DNA from 3 places in the Peribacillus sp. TE19612 genome. Region 3 is predicted to be linked to each of the others. Evidence: riboswitches for the same ligand, from Rfam matches in the RefSeq annotation. Region 3 holds a riboswitch; each other region holds the start of a gene.
What was found. Region 3 has a riboswitch for cobalamin ahead of ACZ9AO_RS18135 (ABC transporter substrate-binding protein). Riboswitches for the same ligand answer to the same signal wherever they lie in the genome.

Region 1 (3,279 bases), on a different contig from region 3:
CCAAAGCGAGCGCCAGCTGATAGCAAACATTCTCCCTGGAAATATCATCACGGACAAATGACCAGTTCAAAATCGTAACAGGACCTGTCAGCATTCCCTTCACCGTCTTCTTCGTCAGTGATTGTGCGTATACACTTTCCTTGACTGTCATCGGTTCGATGAAATGGATGTCGCCGTAGATGACTGGCGGTTTCACACAGCGGGACCCATAGGATTGTACCCAACCCTTTTCTAAAAAGACGAATCCGCCTAATTTATGGCCGAAGTATTCAACCATATCCGTCCGTTCGAATTCCCCGTGAACGAGAACATCCAAACCGATTTCTTCTTGGATTTCGATCCACCTGCCGATTTCTTCGTTAACGAATGTTTCATATTGCTGGGCTGTCCATTCTCCTCTATTGAATTTCCCGCGTGCTTGTTTAACTTCAAATGTCTGCGGAAAGCTGCCGATTGTAGTCGAAGGGAGAAAAGGCAATTTGAAAAATTCCTGTTGTTTTTGGTAACGGTCTTTAAATGGAAGCTGACGGCCGGCGGTCCTGGTTTTAACCTTTTCGACATTGGATTGTACAGACCCGTGATTACGGACATTTGAATTGGCTAACGTTTGAATCGTAAATATATTGGCATCGACTTTTTCGGCGATTGCTTCAATGCCTTGATTATTCCCTTTGACCAAAAGTGTGATTTCCTCAAGTTTCTCATCAGCGAAAGCAAGGGCCTCTTTCACTTCTTTTGAAAGGGCGGTTTCATTACGAACGGTCACCGGGACATGAAGCAGGGAACAAGAGGGCTGTAGCCAGATTTGGTCCTCGGCTACCTGTTTCTTAAGTGTCTCGATCAATTCGATTTTTTGGGATAAATCAGATAGCCAAATGTTTTTTCCGTCAATCACACCCGCTGCAAGCACTTTGTCCTTCGGGAAACCGAATGCCTCAAGGTTACTTAAATTCCTCCCTTTATCATGTACAAAATCAAGACCGATCCCTTGGACTTGTAATTCGATGACTTCTTGGTAATGTTCCACCGCATCAAAGTATGTTTGTAGCATGATGTTCAGGTTTGGTGCTGCTTCATTCAGTTTTTCATAGAGGTAAGTAACGGTTTGCATATCATCCTTGGAAATGGATGAAACAAGGGAAGGTTCGTCCATTTGAACCCACTTCACGCCTTCTTGCTCCAACTCCCGCAGGATTTGCGTGTATAGGGGAAGCAGGCTCAGGATGATGCCAGGGATTTCTTGTTTATTGAAGCCTTTTGAAAGGGAGAGGAAAGTATAAGGTCCGATCAAAACGGGCTTTGTTTCGATTCCTAGCTTTTCCTTGGCTTCCCGATATGCTGTAAGTGGTTTATTTTCTGTTAAAGTAAGCTGTGCCAGTTTTAATTCAGGGACAATATAGTGATAGTTCGTATTGAACCATTTCGTCATTTCGGAAGCGACTTCATCATTGTTTCCGCGGGCCATTGAATAATAAACGGAAAGGGGGACGCTTCCGCCTTCATATGCTGAATAACGTTCAGGAACAAGACCGAACATGACGGACATATCGAGCATTTGATCATAAAAAGTGAAGTCGTTGACAGGGATGATATCAATGCCTTGTTGCTTCTGTTTTTGTAAGTTGCCTAAACGGATGGCTTTTAGTTGTGACGTAAATTCCGCTTCATCGATTTTACCGGACCAGTAAGCTTCCAATGTACGTTTCCATTCACGATCTTCCCCGATTCGAGGGTAACCCAAACTGCTGCTTTTCAAAATTCCCATCCTCCTACATTCATTTGTTCGAACAATAAAAAAAGCATTCCTAACCGTCAAAAAAGAAAGTTAGAAATGCTTAAAATAAAGAGGCATGCAAAATGCCCCTTACAATTATAAGGTCCCTAACACCTCCCTATCTCCCGTAGGTTAAAACAGTGTTGTCGAGATAGGCAGGTCTCCTGACTTAGGGAATATCATTAGCGGCTGGCCTTCCCGATCCGTTGATCAGTGGCATATTGATTGACGCTAACATTCCCATTACAGTGGCGGGACCGTGCCGGAATTACACCGGACTTCCCTTTTAATCCTAATGAAAATTAGGAACCTATTTCCACATATGAAATTTTGCAAAACCTGCCTTGTTAATTGTTTGCAGGTCAAATATTTATAAAATAAAAATTATTATAAAAATTTAGACAATCTTAACATATCCGACCAAAAGGGTCAACATGGAAAAAAGATTCGGGAAAGTTTCCGTTTAAAGTTTGTCGGTGATAAGGCTGATTCCTAAAAAAGAATATATTGTTTGGACAGGGAGTATGTATAGAGGGAGTGGCGTTTTGAAATGGGGCGTGGGGGATGACTTTCTACATCTTGATTGCAGGAATCATTTTTTGCATGGTGATGAGCATTCGTACGTTATTTCTTGTTGAGTCGGGAGGAAAGAAGTTTTCTCTTGAGGATATGCTGTGGCTTGGCAATTTATATGCGACGATATTAGTTGGATTTGCACTGATATATTTATTATACGAGCTTCAGAATCATTCGGTGATTCTTGATATGGGCAATCGGTTGGATGGGACTTTCTATGAACAATTGAAGACTTCTTTTTATTTTAGTGCGATGACGATGTTTTCTGTAGGGTATGGAGATATAGCCCCGATTGGCATGGGCAGGATGATAGCTACCATTCAGGCCTTCATTGGGTATACACTGCCGGCAGCGTTCGTGATTCGTACGGTGATCGATCTGGAGCAGAAAGATAGGAAGGATAAATGAAAGTTGTGTTTCTTTCGATTATTGGGTACTCTTACCATAATGAAAGAAATGGAGGGTTCAATATGACTGTTAAAATTGGAGAAAAAGCACCTGATTTCAAACTCCCTGCAAACAATGGTGAAATGGTTTCCCTATCGGATTTTAAGGGGAAAAACATTGTTTTATATTTTTACCCAAAAGACATGACGCCAGGTTGCACGACGGAGGCCTGTGATTTCCGGGACCATAATGAGCAATTCGAGGAATTGAACGCGGTCATCCTTGGTATCAGCCCAGATCCAGCGGCACGTCATGAAAAATTCATCGAAAAACATGGATTGCCTTTTCTGCTGCTGGCTGACGAAAATCATGAAGCAGCTGAATCATTTGATGTTTGGCAATTGAAAAAGAACTTCGGCAAGGAGTATATGGGCATTGAACGTTCAACTTTCCTGATTGATAAGGTTGGAAATGTAGTCAAAGAATGGCGTAAAGTAAAGGTTAAAGGCCACGTCGAAGAAGCGCTTGAAACTCTTCGCGAA
Region 2 (3,279 bases), on a different contig from region 3:
AATAAGGATTAAGCTTCCTAGTATGACAATCGCGATCAGCCAATTGCGTGAGGAATAGGTGTAAGTATCCTCGATATAGGAAAGGTTCTCCTGATAGCCTCTTGCGTTCATGGCCATCGTCAACTGTCCAGAGCGCTGCAATACTCCTAAAAATAATGATGAAATTAGTAATCCGAGAGATCGAATGCCTTTCCTAAACGAACCATACCCCAGCCGTGAAGCTTGTGATTGGTGAATGGCCAAAGCCGTATCTAAAAAAATAAAGATGAATCGATAGGTCAATTCTATTAAATCGACCAATAACGAAGGCACTTTAAATTTTCGCAGCACGGATAGGATGACGGTAATGGGTGTAGTTAAGGTAAGGAAATATAAACAGCTGATGCTGCAGAATACGACAGTGATCAAATTGGCCACCGTACCAAAGCTGTCATCGCTGATGAATATTTGCCAATTCCCGATCTTCCAGGACCACCATATATTCGAAATCGAAGTGAATTTACCAGTGAAAGAAAAAAGGATGGTAATGGTTCCTGATAGTATAAAAAATCCTGGTAATAGAAGTAATTTAAGATAATAAGAAAGAGGGATTTTTGCCGCAAAAATGATTAAAGCGCTCATCACCGTAAAAGTGATGAGCGAAACGGCCATATCCCTTACCGTTAACGAAAACAGCAAAAGAGAGAGTGCAAAAACCATCTTTTCCAACGGATGTACATCCTTTAGCCCATTGAAATAGGCATATTTATCAATGAGTAACATGCTTCGATTTTTCGGGAATTTCTTGTTTGGTTTGCTTATTCCTTTGTCTCGTTACACCTATGAAATACCCAATGAAACCAGCTCCGATTGCAGCTTGCAGCGCAAATAATAAGCTTTCGGTTTCTGCACCTGGCGGCTCCCAAATACTGTTGAACCATGGCTTGTATTCCGGCTGGATCTTAGTGATGGCTTCCTCAGCTTCGCCGTCGGCACCGCCAAATTCCGTTCCTTGTTGGGTGATTAACGGTATGGTTGCAAGAATGACAACCAGGAAAAGCAGCAGTAAACTTTTTTTCATTTTAACGGGCCTCCTTAGATAAAACTCGCAGCAATTTCAATTCGCCTAGATTGTATTTTTTCAAGAAATTCATTACGACGACTGTCAATAACCCCTCACTGATGGCCAAGGGAATTTGGGTCAGGGCAAAAATCCCTGCAAATTTACTGAAAGAGGCCATGAATCCTCCTACCTCGGAAGGGAAAGCAAGAGCAAGTTGAACAGAAGTTACCACATAGGTGCCCAAATCCCCAAAAGCAGCTGCCAAGAATACGGCAAGTGAAAAAGACCACCCCAATTTAGTTGCGCCCTTGAAGACAAAGTAAGCAATGAACGGTCCGCAAACGGCCATGGAGAATGCATTGGCCCCTAATGTCGTCAAACCTCCGTGTGCCAGTAAAACAGCTTGAAATAACAGAACGATGGAGCCGACTACACTCATGGCCAATGGTCCGAATAGTATGGAACCTAAACCAACTCCGGTAGGGTGCGAAGAACTTCCCGTAACGGAAGGAATCTTTAGGGCCGATAATATAAATACAAATGCGCCCGATAGGCCTAGTATCATTTTTGTTTCTGGGTTTTCCCTTACTTTGGACCTAATGGACCGGTACCCCAGGATTAAAAATGGAAGCGACACGGCCCACCAGAATATAGCCCATTCTATGGGTAAAAAGCCCTCCATGATATGCATGGCCAATGCCCGTTTCGGGACAAAAAGCAGTAAAATGACAAAATAAATAATTTTCCAATTGGTTCTTTTCATTCTTTCTCCTTTCAACACTTTTAATTGTTCTGATCAATCTTGAGAAGAAAAGCGGCGCCCAAACTAAAAAGCACTTCTCTCAAAGGAAAGAAGTGCGTAATGAACAGGAATTTTGCAACATGAACCAACCTTGGGCCATTCTGCCTGATCCGCACGCCCATCCTCGTAGGCTGAAACAGTTTCACGCTTCATGGCAGGTCTCCTGGCTTTGGTTCATCATCCCATTACATCCTTCCCATCTCATTTGACAGTGGATTAAAGTTAAAGTAATGGAACTTCCCTTTACAGTGGCGGGACCGCTCCGGATTTTCACCGGCTTCCCTTTTAAGCTGAATTCCGAGAAATTCAACACCATGAAACTTATGTAATTATTTAGAAAATTCTCGTATAGTGTACCATAAAGAAATAATTCCAGCTACACTATCTTTTTTTTTGGGTCGAAGTTTGTTGCGAGGAAAGGATTGTAACTGGTTTTACACGTTTAAACTTTTCTAAACAGTCGGAATAAACTATTGAATTTTGACAAAGTTGTTATATGATAGATTAAGTTAGTTGGAAATGTATAATAAAACCAAATATTTCATTTTAAAAGTGCCCTTGTATGAATAATCAAGGGATAATAGGGAAATCGGTGAAAATCCGATGCAGCCCCCGCTACTGTAAACGCTGATGAAATTGTCGATAGCCACTGGCATGATGCCGGGAAGGGACAAAGTAAAATGAAGCGTAAGCCAGGAAACCTGCTTTTAAAATTGCATGATACTTTTCGGAGGGAAAGGTAGAAGGACTATGACGATTTTGGGAGGATTTGGCAAGCTTGCCTTTGGCTCCTCATTCATATAGTTTTTTTAAACCTTGACTCTTATGTTAAGGTTTTTTATTTTGCCTTTTCCCTGAACTCAGGAGGAAGAAGATGACTACTTGGAACTTGACGGGTACAAATACGCATCTGTTGATTTGTAATGGGAGCAGCTGCATGAAAAAGGGCGGGGAAGAAGTAACCCAAGCGATTCGCGATGAAATTGCTTCAAAAGGACTGGATCTGAAAATCCATACAACGAGGACACGCTGTAACGGGAGATGTAAGGATGCCTGCGTAGTTATTGCCTATCCCCAAGGAAACTGGTATCGAGTGGAAACGCCTGATTTCGGTCGGCAGATCGTCAGTAATATCGATGATGGTGAGTTTGTTCCACAGATGATCTATCAATACAAAGACGGGGAAATGACCCCTAATCCAGATTTTCCTGCTCATACGGGTATTTCAAAGAACAAAGCGTAAAAGGAGATGTCTTAATGAGTACAAACGGTAAATTATTCGTCGTGGGCTTTGGGCCCGGGAATTTTGAACACATTACCAAACGTGCCGTCGAAGCCCTTCAAGAAAGTGACTACATCATTGGTTATAAAACTTATGTTGAACTCATTCAGGGACTGCTAACAGATCAAACGATCATTAGTACGGGGATGACCG
Region 3 (3,279 bases):
CTTCCCATCAGCCAGCCGATGATTTGTCTTAATTCATCACCCGTCAGCGCAATCATCAATGAAATGAAGGCACTTAAAAACGAGCTGAAAATGATTCCCGTTAAAATGATCGTTTCCACTTTCATCGATCGATCCATTTTTTTTGCAAAAGTCAGTACGCAGAGCATCGTGAGCACTGAACATAAGATACTCAATGCCGGAAGGGTATATAAACCGATGAATGGCAGTGATATATTCAAGAATATTGTCAAAACGGCTCCGACCGATGCTCCTGATGAAATACCTAATGTGTAAGGATCAGCGAGCGGGTTCCGGAGCAGTCCCTGAAAAGCCGCACCCGCAATCGCAAGTGATGCCCCAACCAAACCAGCGAGCAGCACCCGCGGCAAGCGGATGTTCATCACGATATTCGTTAGCATCACATCCGGATCGGCAGAAATCGGCAAGTGGAAAATCTCCTTGCCGATTATTTGTATAAGTACGGGAATCGGTACTGGCACCGAACCAAAGGAAATGCCTATCGTCATTGCGAATAACAAAATCAACAACGCAATCAAATACGCAAACGCCCATTTAGTTGTCGAATTGGTTCGGATAGACTGATTTGGCAAGTTCCTCTACTCCCTCTATTAAGCGTGGACCGGAACGGGTCACCAAGTCAGAATGGACATCAAAGACTTGGCCATTCTTAACAGCATTTACGTCTTGCCATCCTTTTCGGGCCGTCACTTCACTTACTGCATCTTTCGTATAATAACCATACGTTGTAATGATGACATCAGGATTTGCAGCAATCATCGACTCTTCATCAATTTTTGCCCAACCGTCCAATTCAGCAGCCGCATTATCCGCTGAAATAATATGAAGCATCTCATTCATGAAAGTATTTTTTCCAGGTGTGTATATTTCCGGTGAAGGCGAAACTTCCACTAAAACGGTCTTCCTATCCTCTTTCTTTACGGACTTGGCTTTTTCCTGGATATCCTTGAGCTTCGTTTTCATACCCGCAACGATTTCGTTTGCCTTATCATGTTCTCCCGTTGCCTGTCCAATCATTTCAATAGATTCATAGACTTGGTCGAAGCTTTGGGCATCATTGACTACGAGTACATCTATTCCAGCATCCTTAAGCTGCTGTAAACCCTCATTTGAATTATGGGCACTTGATGCATGTGCAAGAACAAGGTCAGGCTTCATGGAGACAATCAGCTCCGTGTTCATTTCCATTCCGCCAACTTTTTCAATTTCTTTTGTTTCCTCCGGGTAATTATCATTGTCGGAAACACCAACGACCTTTTTACCCAAACCAAGTGCAAAGACCACTTCCGTATTACTTGGTATCAACGAAACGATTTTCTTCGGTTCTTTTTCTATCGTTACTTTTTCCCCACTTGCATCTTTAATCGTAATCGGGAAAGCCTCGTGTTGTGCATGGTTCGTTTGCTGCTTTTCATTTCCTTCGTCAGCAGCGCCACCGCAGCCAACCATCATGCCTGCAGTCAGTAACATCAACAGTATCAGACCAAAAATCTTCTTCATTTTCATTCCCCACAATCTTTTTATTTAATTTCTTCATACCTAACAGAGAAAACCAATCCTGGAAGATGCCCCCAAAACAAAAAGCATCTCCCGTTAAACGGAAGATGCTTGCATGGCAACAATATCAATACGGACTCTTTCTTAGTGTCTGCCACACACCTTCCCATCCGCGTAGGTTACAGGTGTACGAATTCTGGCAGGTCTCCTGGCTCATGGTCATCGTCAACGGCACCTTCCCATATCTCATACAGTGGTACACTGCCGTCAGCTCCCATATACAGTGGCGGGACCGCATTGGCATTTCACCAACTTCCCTTTTAAGTCATTAAGACACCAAATCGTTCATATGTATATAATTTTCACTGCCTTCATTATACACCATGTAAGAATCGATTATTATATGATTTTTCTGAACAAGTGCGAAATGACCCTTCCGCCTTCAATGCTTTGAAGCATTTTCAATCAGCGACGCAAACCCATTGATCGATAACCCCGGTGAAATCCGAACTCGATGCAGAGCATGCATCCTTGGTCGCTTGAAGCTCCCCCAGGTTCGGTAGTGACTGCCATCTTGTATCCAGCTTCTTCTGACAGCCTGAGACTCTCTTCGTTATACCGGCCAACCGGATAGGAAAGCACTGTCGTGTCCTGGTCGATGATACGGTCGAACAGCACCTTCGACTGAACCATTTCCGCTTCTTGCTGCTCTGCCGTCATGCGGTTCAGCTCCAAATGGTTGATGGTATGGCTTTCAATCGAAACCCCATCCCTGCTCATCTCCAACATTTGATTTTCAGTCAGGTGATGACTTTTATCTATGGACTTCCCGATCATGAAGACAGTTGCTTTCATATCATTTTCTTTTAATATCGGGAATGCCTCCGTGTAGTTATCTGTATAGCCATCATCAAAAGTAAGCCAGACGCACTTCTCACTTGGCATCCGATTCTCGGATAAAACGAGGAATGCTTCTTCAGGGGATAATGTATAGTAACCATTCTCCCGAAGCCAAGCCATTTGTGATCGGAATTCCTCCCTTGGAACCCGAAGGCCATTACCTTGGGAAATGCTGTGATACATCAATATCGGAAGCTGGACCGGGGACTCGGCCTTTATCCAGTCTCCCGTTTCGATTTGCCCCTCCGAATCCTGCCCGCTCCCATTCTCAGCCGCTTCGGCCACTTCAATGTCATCTTCCGCAATCGGCGCTGCCGTCTTTGTGCCTATCCCCTCTAAAATCCCTTGTGTGCATCCAGGTAAAATCAAAATTCCCAGCAATGCCGCCATCCTTAAAACTCTATATTTTTTCACTATCATTCTCCTGATTTTTTTATAGTATAATAGTACCAGAAAACCCATGAACAATAAAGTATTCCATTTAATGAAAAAAGGGGAAAAACGAGAGCTTAGCGATGCGCTAAACATTTATGAGGATTTTTTTTCATAAGTATGTGCTATTAGCTTGAAAAGTTTGCCTATAAGAAATATAATAAATAAGTCGTCGACTTTAATATATGTCCCAGTAGCTCAGCAGGATAGAGCGACAGCCTCCTAAGCTGTAGGTCGTAGGTTCGATTCCTATCTGGGACGCTAAAGTTTATAAGCCCTGTTATAATGCGGTTTCTCCGTGTTGTAGCAGGGTTTTTTTCTGTTGGTATGACCGTAAAAGCCGTAAATTGTATGTAGGATAAAAGCACTTCTGAACGTAGGAAACAGTGATATTCCATTTCACTATTACTT

Region 1: it holds a riboswitch for cobalamin, as region 3 does, so the genes downstream of both, metE (5-methyltetrahydropteroyltriglutamate--homocysteine S-methyltransferase) here and ACZ9AO_RS18135 (ABC transporter substrate-binding protein) in region 3, are expected to answer to the same signal.
Region 2: it holds a riboswitch for cobalamin, as region 3 does, so the genes downstream of both, ACZ9AO_RS01605 (energy-coupling factor ABC transporter permease) here and ACZ9AO_RS18135 (ABC transporter substrate-binding protein) in region 3, are expected to answer to the same signal.

What each region holds. Positions count from the first base shown of each region.
Region 1 covers NZ_JBWCCL010000005.1:6,164-9,442, reverse strand. Annotated here, with positions in the region: gene metE (5-methyltetrahydropteroyltriglutamate--homocysteine S-methyltransferase) at 1-1,765, opposite strand, end outside; cobalamin riboswitch at 1,912-2,103, opposite strand; gene ACZ9AO_RS10250 (potassium channel family protein) at 2,339-2,758, shown strand; gene bcp (thioredoxin-dependent thiol peroxidase) at 2,821-3,279, shown strand, end outside.
Region 2 covers NZ_JBWCCL010000001.1:339,610-342,888, forward strand. Annotated here, with positions in the region: gene cbiQ (cobalt ECF transporter T component CbiQ) at 1-762, opposite strand, end outside; gene ACZ9AO_RS01600 (energy-coupling factor ABC transporter substrate-binding protein) at 749-1,060, opposite strand; gene ACZ9AO_RS01605 (energy-coupling factor ABC transporter permease) at 1,062-1,805, opposite strand; cobalamin riboswitch at 1,981-2,176, opposite strand; cobalamin riboswitch at 2,378-2,567, shown strand; gene ACZ9AO_RS01610 ((2Fe-2S) ferredoxin domain-containing protein) at 2,719-3,087, shown strand; gene cobJ (precorrin-3B C(17)-methyltransferase) at 3,102-3,279, shown strand, end outside.
Region 3 covers NZ_JBWCCL010000010.1:88,788-92,066, forward strand. Annotated here, with positions in the region: gene ACZ9AO_RS18130 (FecCD family ABC transporter permease) at 1-611, opposite strand, end outside; gene ACZ9AO_RS18135 (ABC transporter substrate-binding protein) at 574-1,539, opposite strand; cobalamin riboswitch at 1,718-1,892, opposite strand; partial or broken gene ACZ9AO_RS18140 (polysaccharide deacetylase family protein) at 1,979-2,856, opposite strand; tRNA gene ACZ9AO_RS18145 (tRNA-Arg) at 3,056-3,129, shown strand.